DNA from 2 places in the Chromobacterium fluminis genome. Region 1 is predicted to be linked to the other one. Evidence: predicted binding sites of a transcription regulator. Region 1 holds the regulator's gene; the other holds the start of a gene.

Evidence for each region. Region 1 encodes NrdR, which represses ribonucleotide reductase genes. Its sites were predicted from a motif close to AAANACNATATATNGTNTTT; they were not measured.
Region 2: HA052_RS09125 (ribonucleoside-diphosphate reductase subunit alpha) is a predicted target of NrdR. The motif match lies at 4,959-4,978, and genes of this name have one in related genera.

What each region holds. Positions count from the first base shown of each region.
Region 1 covers NZ_JAAOMA010000012.1:120,269-130,557, forward strand. The annotation lists gene HA052_RS10655 (alpha/beta fold hydrolase) at 1-134, shown strand, start outside; gene HA052_RS10660 (carboxypeptidase M32) at 293-1,786, opposite strand; gene HA052_RS10665 (nuclear transport factor 2 family protein) at 1,935-2,324, shown strand; gene HA052_RS10670 (hypothetical protein) at 2,377-3,024, opposite strand; gene ribD (bifunctional diaminohydroxyphosphoribosylaminopyrimidine deaminase/5-amino-6-(5-phosphoribosylamino)uracil reductase RibD) at 3,201-4,298, opposite strand; gene HA052_RS10680 (GNAT family N-acetyltransferase) at 4,302-4,841, opposite strand; gene nrdR (transcriptional regulator NrdR) at 4,900-5,358, opposite strand; gene glyA (serine hydroxymethyltransferase) at 5,486-6,733, opposite strand; gene HA052_RS10695 (DUF3224 domain-containing protein) at 6,846-7,241, opposite strand; gene HA052_RS10700 (pirin family protein) at 7,392-8,093, opposite strand; gene HA052_RS10705 (LysR family transcriptional regulator) at 8,286-9,224, shown strand; gene HA052_RS10710 (hypothetical protein) at 9,287-10,289, opposite strand, start outside.
Region 2 covers NZ_JAAOMA010000010.1:46,150-56,438, forward strand. The annotation lists gene HA052_RS09105 (ribonucleotide-diphosphate reductase subunit beta) at 1-538, opposite strand, end outside; gene HA052_RS09110 (hypothetical protein) at 558-782, opposite strand; gene HA052_RS09115 (hypothetical protein) at 796-1,182, opposite strand; gene HA052_RS09120 (DUF6841 family protein) at 1,368-1,748, opposite strand; gene HA052_RS09125 (ribonucleoside-diphosphate reductase subunit alpha) at 1,997-4,852, opposite strand; gene pgeF (peptidoglycan editing factor PgeF) at 5,484-6,239, opposite strand; gene rluD (23S rRNA pseudouridine(1911/1915/1917) synthase RluD) at 6,229-7,332, opposite strand; gene HA052_RS09140 (outer membrane protein assembly factor BamD) at 7,331-8,122, shown strand; gene HA052_RS09145 (hypothetical protein) at 8,265-9,791, shown strand; gene HA052_RS09150 (P-II family nitrogen regulator) at 9,852-10,190, opposite strand.

The sequences.
Region 1 (10,289 bases):
GCATGGCGCAGCGGCGCGCCTGCTTCGCCCAACTCCAGGAAACCGTGATCGCCGACGCCGGCCACATGCTGCAATGGGAACAGCCGGAAACGCTAGCGGCGGCGATCCACGCCTTTTTCAGCCAACCCCAATAAGAACCGCTCACAAAACCTCGCAGAGAACCTGAGCCAAGGCGCGCCGACGCAGGCAGTACGAGTAGTACGACAAGGAGGCGCAACGCAGGATCAGGGGTTTTGTTAGCGGGTCTAAAAAAAGCGCGGCCAAGCCGCGCTTTTCATGGCTTCCTACCAAATCAAACACCTAAATAACGCCTCTCCAGGTGCGCCTTGAAGTGCGCCGGGTTCAGCGTCTCGCCCGTGGCGCGACGCACCAGCTCGTCCGTGCTCCAACGGCTGCCCTGGCTCCAGATATTGGCGTTCAGCCAATTGAAGATGGGCTCCAGATTGCCGGCCGCCACCTTAGCGTCCAGCTCCGGCTCAGCGCGGCGCAGGCTGGCGAAATACTGCGCCGCGTACATCGCGCCCAGCGTGTAGCTGGGGAAATAGCCAAAGCCTCCGTCGGTCCAGTGGATGTCCTGCATGCAGCCATTGGTGTAATTGCCGCGGGTGTCCACGCCCAGGTAGGCCATCATCTTCTCGTCCCACAGCGCCGGAATGTCCTCGGCCTCGATCTCGCCGTCCATCAGCGCGCGCTCGATCTCGAAACGCAGGATCACATGCGCCGGATAGCACAATTCGTCCGCGTCCACGCGGATGTAACCCGGTTGCACCCGGCTGTACAAGCGCTGCAGATTATCCAGCGCAAACGCCGGCTGCTCGCCGAAATGGCTGCGGATCAACGGCGCGATCAATTGCAGGAAAGCCGGACTGCGGCCCAGTTGCATCTCAAAGGACAGGCTCTGGCTTTCATGGATACCCATGGAACGCGCGCGGCCCAGCGGCTGCTCCAACCAGTCCTTGGGCAGGTTCTGCTCGTAACGCGCGTGGCCGGTTTCGTGGACGATGCCCATCAGGCTCTGGACGAAATCATCGTCGCGGTAGCGGGTGGTGATGCGCACATCCTCCGGCACCCCGCCGCAGAAGGGATGGCTGCTGACATCCAGCCGGCCGCCGTCGAAGTCGAAGCGCAGCAGCTTCATCGCCTCCACGCCCAGCGCGCGCTGCTGCGCCACCGCGAACGGCCCCACCGGCTCGATCACCGTTTCCGACGCCTGCTTGGCGCGCGCGCGGTCGATCAGGCCCGGCAGCCAGGACTTCACCTCGGTGAAAATGCGCTCGATCTCCGCGCTCTTCATCCCCGGCTCGTACTTGTCCATCAACGCGTCGTAACGGCTGCCGCCGCTGGCCTCGGCCAGCAAGCGACCCTCCTCGCGCGACAGTTTGACCACCTCGCGCAGGTTTTCCAGAAAGCCCTTCCAGTCATTGGCCGGGCGCTGGCTGCGCCAGGCGTGCTCGCAGCGCGCGCCGGCCAGGGTCTTGGCCTCCACCAGCTCCGCCGGCAGCAGATTGGCCTGCGCCCATTCGCGGCGCATCTCACGCAGATTGGCGCGTTGCAGCTCGTCCAGGTTTTCCTGTTCCGCCGCGTCCAGCTGCTCCTTCAGCTGCGGCGCGGTGATGATGCCGTGAGTCAGCACCCCCAGCTCCGCCAGCGCGGCGGCACGGGCGTCGTTGCCCTTGCTCGGCATCATCGCCGCCTGGTCCCAGCCGGCGATGGCGCCGAGGTGGCTAAAGCGGTGCAGGCGGGCGAAAGTGTGGGTTAAAGCCTGGTAGGCGGATGTGTGTGTCATCTTGTCTCCTCATCTAGTCGTAAAAGCATGATGCCATCAGACTATTTGATCTGACAACTTCCGCCCCAAAACCCGCCAAAGCCGCGTATTGACAAGGATTTTGATTTTGTACATTATCAAAACCCCATGACTAGCATGAGGTAAAATCATGCCATCCATCGCCGCCCAACTCTTTCTCGCCTACCAGGACCGCGACTGGGAACGCGCGCGCCGCCTACTGCGCGACGACGCCGTGATGCTGTGGCACTGCAGCGGCGAGTGCTTTCGCGGCGCGGACGCCATCGTCCACGTCAACCGCGTTTATCCGGAGGGCTGGAGCATACGCCTGCTGCAGGACAATCTGCTAGCCGACGGCCGCTGGCACGTGGTGGCTCAGGTAGACCACGGCACGGCGCGCTACTTCGCCAATTCCCTGTTCACGCTGGAACACGGGCTGATCAGCCAGATCGAGGAATACTGGGCCAGCGCCGAAGCGCCGCCGGCCTGGCGCGCGGGCTTGCCGGGCCGGGCCAGGCTGGAAGCCGCGCAGCCGGCTTGAGGCTACGGCGGTGGAAGCATCTGGAATGGAATAGCAAACCGGTCAGTCCGCCTCAAGCCGCCGGCTGGCCGGCGTTGCGCGCCTGGGCTTGCGGGAATTGATGCCAGTAATAGAAGTACTCGCGCACCAGCAGCAGAAAGGTGTTTTTCAGCTCCGCCTCGCGCAGATGCAGCAGCACCGCGTCCACCATCATGCGGAAGCTGTCGCCCTGAATGGGCTGGCCGTCCAATAGATAGAGCAGGGATTTGAGCAGGCGCTCGCGCAGATGGATGTCCGGCTCGGACATGCCGTCCTCGAACAGCTTGCCCAAGTAAAGACCCAGCGACGGCGGAAAGCGGGAAAAGCCGTCGCTCTCCATCCGCATCAGCAAGCCTTCCCAGTCCGTCTCCAGCCACACCCGCACATTACGCACCGAAAAGCCGCTGCGCGCGGTGATTTCCACCACTTTCTTGGTATCGCCCAGCCAGAAGTAATAGAACTCGCGGGTACAGGTCAGCGCCAGCACCTGTTCATCCGGCGCACAGGCCTGCAACAAACGCTCGCAAGGGACGCGAAAGCCTTCCGCGCTGCGCTCGACGCCATCCAGCCAGGGCAACATCTGCTCCAAAATGCGACGCCTCTCGTCGATCACCTGGGCCGGCGCGCCCTGACGCGCCAGCAATCGCATATAAGCCTCCAGCGCCGCCTTCAAATCGCTCATGCCCTTTCCCCAGCCCTCCCGTAAGCCGTTTCGGTCTTACCCTTCCCCTCGCCGCTCGCGCTCTTCGGCACAGCCGGCGGACTGTTCTTATTTTCGGACAGAAATGTTGCAGACTCCAGACGGGATTCGCGGCGACGTCGGCGTTCTTCCAAACGCGGCGGACTGGAAACAGCTTTTCAGGTCGGCGTCAGGCTCAAACGCAAATCCGCCCCCACCATCCGCGCGTCGCGGATGTTCAGCTTCTGCTTGTCGGCCAGGTCTTCCAACGGCGGCCAGGCGAACAGGCCGCGCGCGGCGTCGCCGGCCAGCGACGGCGCCAGATAAAGCACGATCTCGTCCACCAGCCCGGCGCGCAGCAGCGCGCCGTTGAGGCCGGCGCCCGCTTCCACCATCAGCATATTGACGCCGCGCTGAGCCAGGGACGCCAGCAAGGCCGGCAGATTGGCATGGCCGTCGGCCTGCCGCGGCAAGGTCAGTATCTCCGCGCCGGCGCGATAAGGCCCCAGGCGCTCTTCCTCATGGTCGCAGGTGGCCAGCAAAGTGCTTCCGTCCTGGTAGATGCGCTGCGTCGGCTCGGTTCGCAGATCGCTGTCCAGCACCACGCGCAGCGGCTGGCGCTCGCAGGGGACTTCTCGCACCGTCAGTTGCGGATTGTCGGCCAGCACGGTGCCGCTGCCGGTGAGCACCGCGCAATGTTCGGCGCGCAAACGGTGCACATCGCGTCGCGCCTCCGGGCCGGTGATCCACTGGCTGCGGCCGTTGAGCAAGGCGGTCTTGCCGTCCAGGGTGGCGGCGGCCTTGAGCATGACCCACGGGCGGCCGCGCTCAACTCTGGACAGGAAGCCGCGATGCACTTGCCGCGCCTCCGCCTCCATCAGCCCGGCGTCGGCGTCTACGCCGGCGGCCCGCAATATGGCCAACCCGCGGCCGGACACTTCGTGGTAGGGGTCTACCATCGCCGCCGCCACCCGGGCCACGCCCTCGTCGATCAAACGCCGCGCGCAAGGCGGGGTGCGACCGTGGTGGCTGCATGGTTCCAGCGTGACGTAGGCGGTGGCGCCGCGCGGGGACAGGCCGCGCGACAGGCAGTCCTTGATCGCCTGGATTTCCGCGTGATCGCCACCCACTTGCAGGGTGGCTCCCTCTCCGATCACCGCGCCGTCGCGCACCAACACGCAGCCCACACCCGGATTGGGCGCGGCGCGGCGGGTAGCCGCGGCGGCCAGCCGCAGCGCTTGCTGCATGTAACGATGGTCATCGGCGGAGTCGTTCATGTTTCATTGCTTCCATTCATGAGCCAACAAGCTGTACTGCCTGGCGTCGCAGTAGCGGCCTTGCAGCAGCAGGTATTCACGCAGCACGCCTTCGTAGCGGAAGCCCAGCCGCTCCGCCACCGCGCAGCTGCGGTGATTGTCCGCCGCCGCGTCTATCGCCACCCGGTGCAGGCCCAGCGGGCCGAAAGCTTCGGTCAGCAGTTGCGTCAGCGCCGCCTGCATCACGCCCTGCCCCACCTGGCGGCGGTCCAGCCAATAGCCGACGAAGGCATGGCGGTTCAAGGCGTCGATGGCGTGCAGATCGCAAACGCCGGCCAGCGCGCCATCTCGCAACACCAGCCAAGTATAGGCGGTGCCGGCCTGGCGGCTGGCGGCGGCGGACTGCAGGAAGGCGCGGGAGTCGGACTCGGAGCGGGTCAGCGGCTCCCACGGCATCCACGGCCGCAGCGCATCGCGGTTGGCGTTGATCAAGGCGAACAGCGCCGGCGCGTCGGACAGCTCCGGCGCGCTCAGCGAAACATGGGTAGGCAGGGGTTCAGGCATGCAGGCACCCGCGATGACGGAAGAATGGAGCAGTCTACTCCAGCCTCCCGCCGGGCGGTCAATGCGAAGACTTCTGGATTTCCTTGATCGCGTCGGAAAACTCGGACACGTCCTGAAAGCTGCGGTAGACCGAGGCGAAACGCACATAGGCCACCTTGTCCAGACGCGCCAGTTCGTTCATCACCATTTCGCCGATCTCGCGGCTGGACACTTCGCGCTCGCCCAGTTGCAGCAGCTTGTGACAGATGCGGTCTATCGCTTCGTCCACCAGCGCGGTGGGCACCGGGCGCTTGTGCAGCGCGCGCAGGAAGCTGGTGCGCACTTTCTCGATGTCGAATTCCGAACGATGGCCGGCGGTTTTCACCACCTGCGGCATGCGCACGTCGGCGGTTTCAAAAGTCGTGAAACGCTTCTCGCACACCGGGCAGCGCCGCCGCCGCCGGATGCTGCTGCCGTCCTCACTGACGCGGGAGTCGATTACCTGAGTATCGGCATTGCCGCAGAACGCGCATTTCATGACTTAATCCTAAGGGTTCCAATGTAGGGATGTTATCAGCAATGCGCAGTCAAGTTAATGCCGCTATCGCCCGCCCATGAAAAAGACGCCCCTGAGGGCGTCTTTCAGCGACCAAGACCAGCTTGGCTTATTTGGCGTACACCGGGAAACGGTGACACAGCGCGGTGGCTTGCTCCGCTACGCGGGCGATCAGCGCGTCGTCGTTCGGGTTGTCCAGCACGTCCGCCACCAAGTTGGCCACCTGGATGGCTTCGGCTTCCTTGAAGCCACGGGTGGTGATGGCCGGGGAGCCGATGCGGATGCCTGAGGTCACGAACGGGGTTTCCGGATCATTCGGAATCGCGTTCTTGTTCACGGTGATGTGAGCGCGGCCCAGCAGCGCGTCGGCGGCCTTGCCGGTCAGGCCCTTGGCGCGCAGGTCCACCAGGAACACATGGCTCTCGGTGCGGCCGGACACGATGCGCACGCCGCGCTCGCCCAGGGTCTTGGCCATGATGGCGGCGTTCTTCAGCACTTGTTCCTGATACACCTTGAACTCGGGCAGCAGCGCTTCCTTGAAGGCCACGGCCTTGGCGGCGATCACGTGCTCCAGCGGGCCGCCTTGCAGGGTCGGGAACACATTGCTGTTGATGCTCTTCTCGAACTCGGCCTTGGCCAGGATGATGCCGCCGCGCGGACCGCGCAGGGTCTTGTGGGTGGTCGAGGTCACGAAGTCGGCGAACGGCACCGGGTTCGGGTAAACGCCGGCGGCGATCAGACCGGCGTAATGCGCCATGTCCACCATGAAGTAAGCGCCGCACTTCTTGGCGATCTGACCCATGCGCTCGAAGTCGAAGCGCAGCGCGTAAGCGGAAGCGCCGCCGATGATCAGCTTGGGCTTGGTTTCCATCGCTACGCGTTCCATGTCGTCGTAGTCGATTTCTTCCTTGTCGTTCAGGCCGTAAGCAACGATGTTGAACATCTTGCCGGACAGGTTGGCCGGGGAGCCGTGGGTCAGGTGGCCGCCATGGCCCAGGTTCATGCCCATCACGGTGTCGCCTGGCTTCAGGATGGAGAAGTACACCGCCTGGTTGGCCTGGCTGCCGGAGTGCGGCTGTACGTTGGCGTATTCCGCGCCGAACAGCTGCTTGACGCGGTCGATGGCGAGCTGTTCCACCACGTCCACATGTTCGCAACCGCCGTAGAAGCGCTTGCCCGGGTAGCCTTCGGCGTACTTATTGGTCAGTTGGGAGCCCTGGGCTTCCATCACCGCGGGGCTGGTGTAGTTTTCCGAGGCGATCAACTCGATGTGATCTTCCTGGCGTTGACACTCGGCCGCAATGGCGGCGGCGAGTTCGGGGTCGAATTTGGCAATCGTCTGGTCAGCAGCGAACATCTTTGACTCATCCATCAAAGGGTTAACGATGCGGGCATTCTACACGAAATGCCGGAGCGAAATCCTTAACGTGAAGCAATTGTCGCGGGGGAAAATCCGCCCCGCCGCGCATTCAAGGCAGGGTGTAATCGAAGTCGTAAAAATGCTCGCCGGCGGTGATCGTGATGCGCAGGCAGCCGCTGATGCCGCTCAGTTCACCGGTTCCGGAATCCGGCGTCACCATGATGGCTTGCTCGGCAGTTCCGCGCGTCGTCGTGGCGCTGTGCTGCAGCACAAAGCCACCCTTGCGGCCATGCAGGCTGCCCTGCACCCACTCCATGGCGACATAGCCGGCCGAACCCGGCTCCGCGCTGCGAAAGCTCAGCATCTCGCCCTGGCTGACCGCGTCCAGGTCGCCATGGAAACGCTTGTCCAGCGACAGGCGGCCAAGACCGCTGGAGGCGGCGGTCTCGCTCAATGGCTCCGGGGCGAGCTTGACGTCGAAACGGCCGCTGGCGATGGGTTTCATTATGTCTCCTCAAGGTTGGCGCCGCCTCGGCGCGGCAAGCCATCGTCATGATAGCGCATGGCGCTCGCCGATAAACCTCGTTCTACTCATAGGCGCGCGCCCTCCCGAACAAGAGCCTTATAAGAAAAGGGGGCAATAGCCCCCTTTCCGTCACTCCCGGCTATCCACCAAAATCAGCTCGGCGTCTTCGCTGGCGACGATGCGCAACAGCGCCTCGTCCTTAATCGCCGCGCCGTCGCGGGCTTGCAGCCCCACGCCGTTGACTTCCGCCCGGCCGCGGGCCAGCACCAGGTAGCCGCGGCGCTCCGCGCCCAGCGGATAGTCCGCGCTTTCGCCGGCTTTGAGGGTGGCGCCCAGCACGCGGGCGTCGGCGCGGATGGGCAAGGCCTGATCGTCGCCGTCCATGCCGCTGGCCAGCGCGATGAAGGCGCCGGAGCGGTCCGCCTTGGGAAAGGGCTTGCTACCCCAGGACGGGTCCCCGCCGCGTCGCTCCGGCATGATCCAGATCTGGAAGATGCGGGTGTCGACGGCTTCCAGATTGTATTCGGAATGCACGATGCCGCGGCCGGCGCTCATCACTTGCACGTCGCCGGCCTCGGTGCGGCCCTGGTTGCCCAGATTGTCGCGGTGGCTGATCGCGCCTTCGCGGACATAGGTGACGATTTCCATGTCCGCGTGCGGATGCGGCGGGAAGCCGGTGCCCGGCGCGATGACGTCGTCGTTCCATACCCGCAGCGCGCCCCAGTGCATGCGCGCCGGGTCGTGGTATTCGGCAAAGGAGAAATGGTGCTTGGCGTCCAGCCTGCCATGATGGGCGCCGCCCAAGGCGGCGAAGGGACGATGCTCGATCATATGGTCCTCCAATATTGTGGCGAGGCGCCGCCTGCGCGGCGACGCGTCCGATGCAGCCACTATACGCAGCGGGCCAGGGGCTGATAAGCCGAGGGATCGAATAGCATTCTTTCCATTTTTGATGCAATCAATGCGCCATACTGATTTTTGAACGCTAAAATTGGAATCAATCTATCCAACTCCTGCCTATTTATGAAACGACTGCCCGACCTGGAAGCCTGGGCGATTTTCGCCAAGGTGGCGGAATGCGGCTCCTTCGCGCGCGCCGCCGCGGAGCTAACGCTGTCCCAAGCCACGGTGTCCAAGGCCATCACGCGCCTGGAAGCCCGGATGAAGACCATGCTGTTGCACCGCAGCTCGCGGCGGCTGTCCTTGACCGAGGCCGGCCACGCCGCGCTGGAGCGGGCCAGCCGCATCCTGGCGGAGGGCGAGGCGGTGGAGGCGGACATCGCTGAACACTCCACCAGCTTGCGCGGGCCGGTGCGGGTGACCGCGCCAATGTCCTTTGGCTTGTCCCATCTGGCGCCTCTGCTGCCGGAGTTCATGGCGCGGCATCCGGAAGTGGAGCTGGATTTCCATTTCAGCGACGAACAGGTGGATCTGGTGGCCAAACGGCTGGACCTGGCGCTGCGCATCGCCTCGCTGGCCGATTCCAGCCTGCTGGCCCGCCGCCTGTGCGCGGTGCGCATCCTTCTCGTGGGCTCGCCGGCGTATTTCGCACGCCACGGCCGGCCTCGCCATCCCCGCGAGCTGGCCGAACACCGCGCGCTGTTGTACAGCAACGCGCCTGGCGGCCAGTTCTGGCGCTTCCGCCACACGGATGAAGGCGAGTTCGCGCTGGAAATGCCCTCGCCGCTGCGGGTCAACAACGCCGAGGCGTTGACGCCGGCTCTGCGCGCCGGCCTGGGCCTGGCGCTGCAGCCGGAATTCCTGGCCTGGCGAGACTTGCAGGCCGGCGAACTGGAAACCGTGATGATGGATTGGCAGGTGGACCCGATCGCACTCTATATCCTGACGCCGCCGGGCCGCAGCCGGCCGGCGCGGGTACAGGCCTTGATCGACTATCTGGCGGCGCGGCTGGCCGTCGCGCCGTGGGCGTGGGCGCGGCCGCAGCCGGAGGCGGAACGCTGAAGCCCCATGACAAAGCCCCGCTCAGGGCGGGGCTGGACCATTGAACAATGGCGGGACGAGGCTTACAAATCGTCGGCGGTGAAGAACAGGGGCACGCCATCCTTGCTGTCTGGATGCAGTTCCGGCAGCACATGCACCTCGCGCACATGGCATTCCGCCATCAATTCGCGGAAGCTTTCCTCGATCAACTGCACATTGTCCAATGCTGCCAGCGGCCAGACGAAGGCTTCCCAATTGCGCTCGTCGCCTTCTGCGGACAGAGTGATGTGCAACTCGCCGTTGTCGTGAGCGGACAGGATGGCCACCGGCTCCTTGTTCAGTTCCCGCAGCCTGCGGATCTGGCTGCTGGCGAACACCTGCATCGCCACCTCGAAGCGAGCGTAGTTGCCGGCCACCATGGCCTGCATCGCCGGCATCGGCGGGCGGGCGATGGGGAACAGCGTCACGCCCTCGGCTTTCAATTGCTCCCCCAGGAATTTCATCAGCGGCATGCCCCAAGCGCCCACCGCGCCGCCCAGGCGCAGCGGCGGCTCAGCGCCTTCCGGCTGGATCGCGACGCCCAGCAGGTAGCGCAGGAACACGCCCTCTTCCTTCACCGTGATCGGCGCCGGCTGTTGCGGCAACAGCGCGCGCGCATGGGCAGGATCGCGGGACAGCTTATAGAGTTGGGCGGAATCCAAGCCCACCACGCTGTCCGGATGCAATAACGCGCCGCCCAGGGCGACGTCGGCGTCGGCGGCGAACACGCCGTGTTCGCGCAGCAACTGGTTCAGGCCGGCCGCGTCGGCAATCTCGCCGGGCAGCGTGGTCTGGCTCTTGCTGCCTGCCACCAACACCAGCGGCATGGCGAAGACGATGGCGCGGCCGCCGCCGGCGTTTTCCACCGCGTCGCGCAGCGCGTCCCACACCAATTGATAGCATTGCTGAGACGGTACCATGGCCAGCGCCACCGAAATGGACAGCAGTTCGCCGCGCGCCAGCATCTCGGCCATCGCATCGCGCACCGCGGAGAACCACATTTCCCGATCGGACTCGGTCTTGGCGTTCAGCGCCGACTGGGCGTTG
Region 2 (10,289 bases), on a different contig from region 1:
CCGGGTCGCACAGTACGTCGATGAAGGGGATCAGGAATTCATCTTTGTCGCGGATGGATTTGATTTCGTTGTAGGCGTTGAAGACTTCGCCTTCGTCCAGGCCCAGGCTTTCCACGATGTATTGGTAGGCGTGGGTGTGGATGGCTTCGTCAAAGGCCTGGCGCAGCAGGAACTGGCGGCATTCCGGGCTGGTGATCTGGCGGTAGGTGCCCAGCACGATGTTGTTGGCGGCCAGGGAGTCCGCGGTCACGAAGAAGCCGAGGTTGCGCTTGACGATGCGCATTTCGTCTTCGGTCAGCTGGCCGGTTTTCCACTGTTCGATGTCACGCTGCATGTTCACTTCTTGCGGCATCCAGTGGTTGGCGCATTGGGCCAGGTATTTTTCCCATGCCCATTTGTGTTTGAAGGGCACGAGCTGGTTGACGTCGGTGGTGCCGTTGATCACTTTTTTGTCCACCACGTTGACGCGGCCGGCGGCGTTGGCGCCCGCGGAGGGGGCGGCCGGTTTGGTTTCGATGGTGTCGTCAAAGTTCAGCATTAAGGGCTCCTGTTTGGATTTATTCCGCGTCCGGCGCGGTGATTTGGGGCGGCAGCGGCTGCTTGTCGCCAGCCAGGCTGGGGCTGAGCGGCAGGCTGCTTTTGCGCAGTATTTGTATCTGGCGCGGCGCGGCGACAAGTGCCGGCACCGGGTCCAGGTCCACGTGCAGGCTGCCCAGTTTGCGGTAGCCTGCGTCTTTGCCATGTTCTCCATGGCGGGCGATACAGAATGCGGTGGCGCTCATGAGCGGCGTCCTTTCAGAAGCGCAGCTGTTGGCTGAGGCGGTGGATCAGCTGGCGTTCGCTGCTTTCCTCCTGCTCCACCTGGCTGCCGCGCGGCTGCCGCAGCTTCAGCAGCTGGCGGTATTGCCGGTTGGCTTGTTCTATGTCTTGCTTGAGCAGCTCTATTTGCTGCTGCAGTTCTTCCGGCTGGCAGTACACCACCAGCGCGTCCGCTTCCACCCAGGCTTTGCGCCACACCTTTTGGCGCGGCAGGCGGCGGGCTTCGTTGAACAGGTCCTTCCATTCGCAGGGCGGGGCCTGGTTCAGCGTCAGGTACATATTGAACAGCACAAACTGCTTGTCGGGGTTGTGGGTTCTTTGTTCGCAAAACCCGTTGATCCGGATATTTTCAAACGCTTGCATCTGACCTCCTGCTGAAGCCTGGCTGGTGGCGGCGGGGCCGTGGGCCTCGTCTTCCTGGAACCCGCCCAAAACCCGCCGCGCTTGCTTGCTTGGTCTTGAGCTGTTTCCGTCTGCCCGCATGGCGGGCCGGCGGCGTTTCCATCCCGAAGCCGCCTGGGGGCAAGCGGCTTGAGGCTGGGCACTACTTACTGCTGCGGCGCGTCCTGATACTGGACCAGGCCGTAAATCTTCCACTGGCCGTCCACCCGTTTCAGGTGGTAGCCGGTGCAGTATTCCCAGGCCGGCTGGTCCTGGCGTTGCACAATCCAGCGCACGCGGGCGCTGGCGGCGTCGTCGCCAAAATTCAGCACGCTGTCCAGCTGGTGGCTGGCGCTGATGAAGCCCTGGCTGCGGTACCACGCCAGCAAGGCGGTGGTGGTGTCGCGCAGCGATGCCATATCGTCCCAGCTGCTCAGGTCTCCCTGGTGGATGGCGGTGAAGGGCACGGTGAAGTGCGCGCTCACTTGGGGCACATCCAGCTGGCTGTAGCCCACGGCGTAGCTGTTGAAAAATTCTTCTATATTCATCCGGTTTCCCCTGGTTTTGCGTGTGTGCTGTGTCCGCTGCCGTTACGGTCTGGCGCGGTTTATTGCTACGTTCCCCATTGGCCAGCCGTCTGAACGGGCAGGCGGCTGGCCAATGGGAGGGGCGGCCGGATTGCGGGGCCATGTCACAGCCGGCTGTGTGCAACGGGCTGTGGCATGGAGCCTGGCGGGGGCCAGGCTAGACCAGCCCCGAGGGGCCGGCCGTTCAAGCCAGGATGGCTGCTTCCGCCTTACTGGCAGCTCTCGCAATCCGGGTTGTCGATGCTGCAGAACTTGGCGTCGGTGGCCGGGGTGTTGTCCACCACGGCTTCCGGAGCCGCGGCCGGTTGGCTGTGGCTGTTGGACACCGCGTTCAGTTCGCCGCCGCGACCGGTGGATTTCTCGGCGCTGGTGGCGGCCAGGGTGCGCAGGTAGTAGGTGGTTTTCAGGCCGCGCAACCAGGCGTGCTTGTACAGCTCGTCCAGTTTCTTGCCGGAGGCGCCCGCCATGTACAGGTTCAGGGACTGAGCCTGGTCGATCCATTTCTGGCGGCGGGAGGCCGCTTCCACCAGCCAGCGCGGGTCCAGTTCAAAGGCGGTGGCGTAGAGGGCTTTCAGTTCGGCCGGCACGCGGTCGATCTGGCCCAGGCTGCCGTCAAAGTATTTGAGGTCGGCCACCATCACTTCGTCCCACAGGCCGGCGGCTTTCAGATCGCGCACCAGGTATTCGTTGGTGACGGTGAATTCGCCGGACAGGTTGGATTTGACGAACAGGTTCTGGTAGGTCGGCTCAATGCTCGCCGACACGCCAATGATGTTGGCGATGGTGGCGGTGGGCGCGATGGCCAGGCAGTTGCTGTTGCGCATGCCGTGGGTTTTCACGCGTTCACGCAGAGCGTTCCAGTCCATGCGTTCGCTGCGGTCCACTTCCAGGAAGCCGCCGCGTTCGGCCGCCAGCAGGTTGATGCTGTCGTGCGGCAGGATGCCGCGGTCCCACAGGCTGCCCTTGTAGGACGGGTAGCGGCCGCGTTCTTCCGCCAGTTCGGTGGAGGCCCAGTAAGCGTAGTAGGCCACCATTTCCATGGATTCGTCGGCAAACTCCACCGCGGCGTCGGAGCCGTAGGCCACGCGCTTCTGGTGCAGGCAGTCCTGGAAGCCCATGATGCCCATGCCCACCGGACGGTGTTTCAGGTTGGAGTTGCGCGCCTTCTTCACCGGGTAGAAGTTGATGTCGACGACGTTGTCCAGCATGCGCAGGGCGATGCGGATGGTGCGCTGCAGTTTTTCGGCGTCCAGGCTGCCGTCCGCCTTCAGGTGGGCGGACAGGTTGACGGAACCCAGGTTGCAGACCGCGATTTCGTCCTCATTGGTGTTGAGGGTGATCTCGGTGCAAAGGTTGGAGCTGTGCACCACGCCCATGTGTTGCTGCGGGCTGCGGATGTTGCACGGGTCCTTGAAGGTCATCCACGGGTGGCCGGTTTCAAACAGCATGGTCAGCATTTTGCGCCACAGGGACAGCGCCGGGATGCGCTTGTACACCTTGAGCTCGCCGCGCTCGCCCATGGCTTCGTATTCTTTGTAGCGCTTCTCGAAGGCCGCGCCGTACAGGTCGTGCAGGTCCGGGGCTTCGGACGGGGACAGCAGAGCCCAGTCCGCACCTTCCATCACGCGCTTCATGAACAGGTCCGGAATCCAGTTGGCGGTGTTCATGTCGTGGGTGCGGCGGCGGTCGTCGCCGGTGTTCTTGCGCAGCTCCAGGAATTCTTCGATGTCCGCGTGCCAGGTTTCCAGGTAGGCGCAAACGGCGCCTTTGCGCTTGCCGCCCTGGTTCACCGCCACGGCGGTGTCGTTGACCACTTTCAGGAAGGGCACCACGCCTTGGGATTTGCCATTGGTGCCCTTGATGTGGGAGCCCATGGCGCGCACGGAGGTCCAGTCATTGCCCAGGCCGCCGGCAAACTTGGACAGCAGGGCGTTTTCCTTGATGCCTTCGTAGATGCCGTCCAGGTCGTCGGCAATGGTGGTCAGGTAGCAGCTGGACAGCTGGCTGCGACGGGTGCCGGAGTTGAACAGGGTGGGGGTGGACGACATGAAGTCGAAGCTGGAGAGTACGTTGTAGAACTCGATGGCGCGCTCTTCGCGGTTCACTTCGTTCAGCGCCAGGCCCATGGCCACGCGCATGTAGAAGGCTTGCGGCATTTCAATGCGGTTGCCGTCCACGTGCAGGAAGTAGCGGTCAAACAGGGTTTGCAGGCCCAGGTAGCCAAACTTCAGGTCGCGGTTGGCGTCCAGCGCGGCGCCCATTTTTTTCAGGTCGTATTCGCCCAGTTTTTCATCCAGCAGTTCGGCTTCGATGCCGTGCTTGATGAAGGTGGGGAAGTACAGCGCGTACTGCTTGGCCATTTCTTCCTGGCTGACGGCTTCGCCCAGGATTTCCAGGCGGATATTGTTCAGCAGCAGGCGGGCGGTCACGTAATCGTAAGCCGGGTCCAGCTCAATCATGGAGCGGGCGGCCAGGATGGCGGATTTGTTGACTTCGTCTTCGCTGACGCCGTCGTAGATGTTCTTCAGGGTTTCGCTGAGGATGGCGTCGATATCGATGCCGGCCAGGTTTTGGCTGGCGGATTCGATGGTGGCGCGTAGGCGGGCCACGTCCAGCGGCAGCTTGCGGCCGTCCTTGCGCACCACGTTGATTTGCACCTGGGTCAGGGCTTCGCCGCGGGCGGCGCGTTCTTGGGAGCGTTGTTCGCGGTACAGCACGTAGGCGCGGGCTACATCATGCTCGCCAAAGCGCATCAGAGACAGTTCCACCTGGTCCTGGATGTCTTCAATGTGGATGGCTCCGCCTTCCGGCTTGCGGCGCATCAGGGCGCTGGCCACTTGTTCGCTCAGCTGGGCGACTTTTTCGCGCAGGCTGGCGGAGGTGGCGCCTTGATGGCCCATGACGGCCAGGAAGGCCTTGGTCATGGCGATGGAGATCTTGACGGGCTCGAACGGCACCACCGCACCGTTGCGACGGATGGTTTTGTACTGGCTGAAATCGGCCTTGGGCGCGGCTGCGCGGCCGAGTTCTGCGGCGGTCTGCCCTTCAAAGGTGGTCAATTGCATGTAGCCCTCGATAAGGTGGGTGGTTGCGTCCTTCCGTTACTGCGTTTCCCGAAGGGCAGGCCGGCTGTGGACAAATCTGTTGAAAAGCTGTGCGCGAGCTGTGGGTAAACACAATATGTATTGTTTGTAGCTCGCGGAACACCCAAATTCTAGTGTTGAGTATGGGGCAGTACAAGTCTTGACAGCGGAAGATTTAATGGCTGTTTTGGCGGGGGCGGGGGGCGAAAGCCCGTGGTTGCTGGCTTTGCGGGGCATGAGATTTTTTTTGGCCGGCTGACACATTTCACTCTGTAGCCAAGAAAGCTTGTTGAAACAAGCCGCAGCGGGGTGGGCGGCGCAGGCCACTAGATGTTGTGGATTTGCATCATGGCGCGGGCGGCGCGGTTTTGGGGGCAATTGGTGCGTAATTGGTGTGTTGGGTTTTTGGCCTGTCTGACTGCGCAATCAATGAAAAGCCCCGCGCTCGGCGGGGCTTTGGGGCGGGCGTCTTGGAACGTGTTTACGATCTCGCGAGCTAAGGCGAGACAAGGCGAAAACGAGCGAAAAAGCGGAATGTACAGGTGGTACATGAGCATTTTGAGCTCGGTTTCAACGCCGTATCGCCGACGCGCAGCAGATCGTAAACAGGTTCTTACTCCAGCCAGATCAGGCTGGCCATGCGTCCGGTCTGGCCGTCGCGGCGGTAGGAGAAGAAGCGGGCGCGGTCTATCACCGTGCATTCCTCGCCGCCGTAGATCTGTTCCACGCCGGCGGCGTTCAGGCGCTGGCGCGCCAGCGCGTAGATGTCGGCCAGGTATTTGCCGTCGCCGATATCGCTGAAGGCGGCCGCGGCGGCCGGGTCGCGTTCCATGAAGGCGACGCGTACTTCCGCGCCCACTTCAAAGGCGTCCGGGCCGATGGCGGGGCCCAACCAGGCCATCAGCCGCGCCGGACGCTCGTTGCAGGCGGCCACGGCGGCTTCTATCACGCCCTCGCACAGCCCGCGCCAGCCGGCGTGGGCGGCGGCCACTACGGTGCCTTCGCTATTGCACAGCAAGAGCGGCAGGCAGTCCGCTGTCATGATGGCGCACACCGCGCCGGGCTGGCGGCTGAAGCTGGCGTCGGCGTCCGGCGGCTGGGCGCCCACCTCGGCCGCGTTCAGCACCGTCACGCCGTGCACCTGGTTCAACCAGGCGGGCTCCGCCGGCAGTTCCTGGCGCAGCAGCGCGCGGTTGGCGGCCACGGCGGCCGGGTCATCGCCCACGTGCTGGCCCAGGTTCAGGCTGTGATAGGGCGCGACGCTGACGCCGCCGTTACGGGTGGTGATCAGGGTGCGCACATTGGGCGGCGCCGGCCAGTCGGCTTCCAGCCAGTCCGGCGCTGGCTCGGCGGACAGCTCAGCGGGCATAGATCACCTCCACATCGCCGTCGTCTTCGTCGTCCTCATCGTCCCACTCTTCCTCTTCCGTCTCGTCCAGCAACTGCGGCAGCGGCGCGGCGTCGGCGGTGTCGCCGTCTCCGCGCAGCACGTTCAGCAGGTGGCGCAGGTCTTCCGGCAGCGGCGCTTTCCAGTTGCGCTCCTCGCCGCTGGCCGGGTGCACCAGGGTCAGCGAGTAGGCGTGCAGCGCCTGGCGGCCCAGCGCCTTGACCACGGCGGCGATGTCTTCGTCCATCTTGTGGCGCAGGTTGCCGTAGATCGGGTCGCCGGCCAGCGGGTGGTTGGCTTCGCGCATATGCACGCGGATCTGGTGGGTGCGGCCGGTTTCCAGCTTGCACTCGATGTAGGAGTGGCTGGCGAAGCGCTCCAGCACCCGCACATGGGTGATGGCCTGTTTGCCGCCAAATTTCAGCACCGCCATTTTCAGGCGGTTGTGCGGGTCGCGGCCCATCTGGGTTTCGATGGTGCCGTCAAACGGCACGTTGCCGTCGGCGATGGCGCGATAGATGCGCTTGACGGTGCGCGCCTGCAATTGGCGCACCAGCTCGGTCTGGGCCGGCAGCGTCTTGGCCACCACCATCAGGCCGCTAGTGTCCTTGTCCAGCCGGTGCACAATGCCGGCGCGCGGCACGTGGGCCAGCGCAGGGCAGTGGTGCAGCAGGCCGTTGAGCAGGGTGCCGCTCCAGTTGCCGGAGGCGGGGTGTACCACCAGACCGGCCGGCTTGTTGATCACCAGAATGTGGTCGTCTTCAAAAATGATGGGCAGGTCCATGGCTTCCGGCTGGAAGGCCATCTCCTCGTTGCTGCGCATCAGGGTGACGTCCAGCTTCTCGCCGCCCAGCACCTTGGTCTTGGGCGCGGCGGTCTTGCCGTCCAGCAGCACGTGGCCGTCCTTGATCCATTGCGTCAGCCGGCTGCGCGAGTATTCCGGCATCAATTTCGCCAGCGCGGCGTCCAGCCGTTCGCCGCCCAGCGACAGCGGAACATCAAGTTGTTGTGTAGCGGATATCTCGTTTTCCGAGATGTCGCTATAATCGTCCGGGTCAAAGTAAGGATCAGTCATGAAAAGATACGTTGTCGCTGCAATGTTGGTGATGGGGCTTGCCGGTTGTGCAACCACGGAAACCTACGATGAGACTCGCGGCTGGACCGTGGAAAAGCTGTATTCGGAAGCGCATGATGAGTTGAACAGCGGCAATTATACCCGCGCTGTCAAGCTCTACGAAACGCTGGAAGCGCGTTTTCCTTACGGGCGCTACGCCCAGCAGGCGCAGATGGACCTGGCTTATACCCATTACAAGGATAATGAGCCGGAGCAGGCCATCGCCTCCGCCGACCGTTTCATCAAGCTTCATCCCACCCATCCAAACCTGGACTACCTCTATTATCTGAAAGGCTTGGTGTTTTACAACGATGATTCCGGCTTGCTGGCCAAATGGGCCGGCCAGGACATGAGCGAGCGCGATCCGCGCGCCGCGCGCGAGGCCTTCACCGCCTTCCGCGAACTGGTGACGCGCTTCCCCAACAGTATTTACAAGGAAGACGCCTCCAAGAAGATGGAGCGGCTGCTGGACGCGCTGGGCGGCAACGAGATGCACGTGGCTCGCTATTACATGAAGCGCGGCGCTTACCTGGCCGCGGCCAACCGCGCTCAGGGCGTGGTGAAAAGCTACGCCAACACCAAGTACCCGGAAGAGGCGCTGGGCATCATGATGGCGGCTTACGACAAGCTGTCCATGCCGCAACTGCGCGACGACGCCAAGCGCGTGCTGGCGCTGAACTACCCCAATAGCGAATACCTGAAAGCAGGCTGGTCCATTGAGGACATGCCGTGGTGGAAGCTGTGGAAGTAAGCTGGCCTTGAATGGTTCGAAAGCCCCCGGATTCCGGGGGCTTTTTGTTTGATGCCGGACAGGTTGCGCGGGGCCGTGGTTTGAGGGAGATGCCTTTGGGATGGTAGGATTCCATTCTTTAAGCTGATAATCATAATTAGTCATGTTCAAAACCTTCGCTTCCCTGTTGGCGCTGGCCGCCTTGTGCGCGCCGCTTGCCGCCGCCGCAAAACCAGACGTCGTCCTACTGAAAGAGCGTTACCCGGAAAAGCTGTCCTACGACGGCTCGGCGCAACTGCTGAGCGCTGGCGACGGCGAACTGAACGATTCCGTCATGGGCTTGATTGATGCGCTCAAGCTGCGTTTCCCCTGGCATGAGCTGTGGGCGCTGCGTTCGGCCAACGGTTTGACCTTGCGTCAGGGGCGAACAGAGGCGGCCTTGCCTTTGCCCAAGGGCAGTTATTTCACCGCCAGCTATGTGGCGATGTCGCGAGACGGCCTGACCTTGGCTTTTGGAACTGGCCGGGACGGCAAACTGGAGGCTGTGCGCTGGCGGCGCGGCGGCGCGCTGGAGACGCTGGTGCCTGCGGGCCAGGCCTGGTTGTCCGGCGTCACCGGCATCAGCGCCGACGGCCGCACGGTGATTGGCTGGTTGCTGAGCGACGAAAAGGCCATGCTGCGTGGCTTCCAATGGGTGGAGGGCAAGGGGTTCAGCTTGTTGCCGGAACCCATGAGCTTGCCGCTGGCGCTGGGCGCGGATGGGGGCCTAACGGCCGGTCTTGCCTTGCGCGGCAATCTGGACATGCTGCGGCGGATGCGGCGGATGCAAGATTTCATGAACGAAAGCCCGCTAATGAGCGAGGGCGAGGTGACCAAGCTGCGAGTTTCCGGCGTCCATGCGGGGCGCGGGGATGTGGCTGGCTACTTCAAGCATGCCGACACCGGCGTTTGGTACGGCTTTGTCTGGAATCCGGACGAGGGCAAGCCAAGCCGGCGCGAGCCCTTGCCGTGGCCGACCGAGGCGGAAGGCAAGGCGACTGGCGCGCAACGCGACGCGCAGGTGCTGGCCTGGGCCGGAATGAGCGGTGAGGATGGCAATATCTTCATGGAGAGCGACGTCGTGCGTTGGCGTGCGGGCGAGGGCGTCAGCGTGATCCGCGCTAAGTCCGTGTTGGAAGGCTTGTCCGCGGATGGGCGCACGGTTTTTGTGTCCTTTAACCGGGAAAGCGACCATAGCCGCGCCTTCGTGCAAATCTCGCCGGAGGGCGAGGTGGATCTGGAGGCGGCGGTGCGCGCGGAAACCCGCAAGGAGAGCCTGGAGATGTTCTTGCGCTCGGTCTCCGAGGATGGCCGCTACTTATGGCTGAACTCGTTCACGGCAGACGGGACGTTCCCGCTGCGCTTGGAAAACGGCAAGCTGGCGCCGTTCTCGCCGGTGATGGGCGATCTGACGTTGACCGCTTTTAGTCAGGACGGCCGCGTGTTGGCGGGCACCTCCACCCAGCCGGAGCAGGGCGGCTACGCCACTTTGCGCTGGCGTTTTGGCGCGCCCAAGACGCAGCGCCTGTTCTGCCCGGGCGAGGAGAGGAGCAGCAGCCATATCGTCATGTCCGGCGACGGCAAGGTGGTGGCGGCGGGCCAGGAGAAGCACGGCAGGGTGCATACTTGCCTGTTCGGGCCTTTGGATTAAATGACAAGGCCCCGCGGAAGCGGGGCCTTGGAGAGTGGTTCCAGCGCTTGCCGGCGGGGCTCAGATCGCTTGTTCGTTGGTTTCGCCGGTGCGGATGCGCACCACTTGCTCCACCGGGGTGACGAAGATCTTGCCGTCGCCTATCTTGCCGGTGCGGGCGGTGGCGACGATGGTTTCGATGGCGCGTTCCACCAGGTCGTCCGGCAGAATCACTTCCACTTTCACCTTGGGTAAAAAGTCCACCACGTATTCGGCGCCGCGGTAGAGCTCGGTATGGCCCTTTTGGCGGCCAAAGCCCTTGACCTCGGTGACGGTCAGGCCGTTGATGCCCAGTTCGGACAAGGCTTCGCGCACCTCGTCCAGTTTGAACGGCTTGATCACGGCTTCAACCTTTTTCATGCTGGAAGCTCCTTGTTGATGAGATGAAATGCTATGCGGATGAGGATTATTTTATTAAGCGGCGGGCATCCGGGCAATTAGCCGCTTAAAACAAACAGT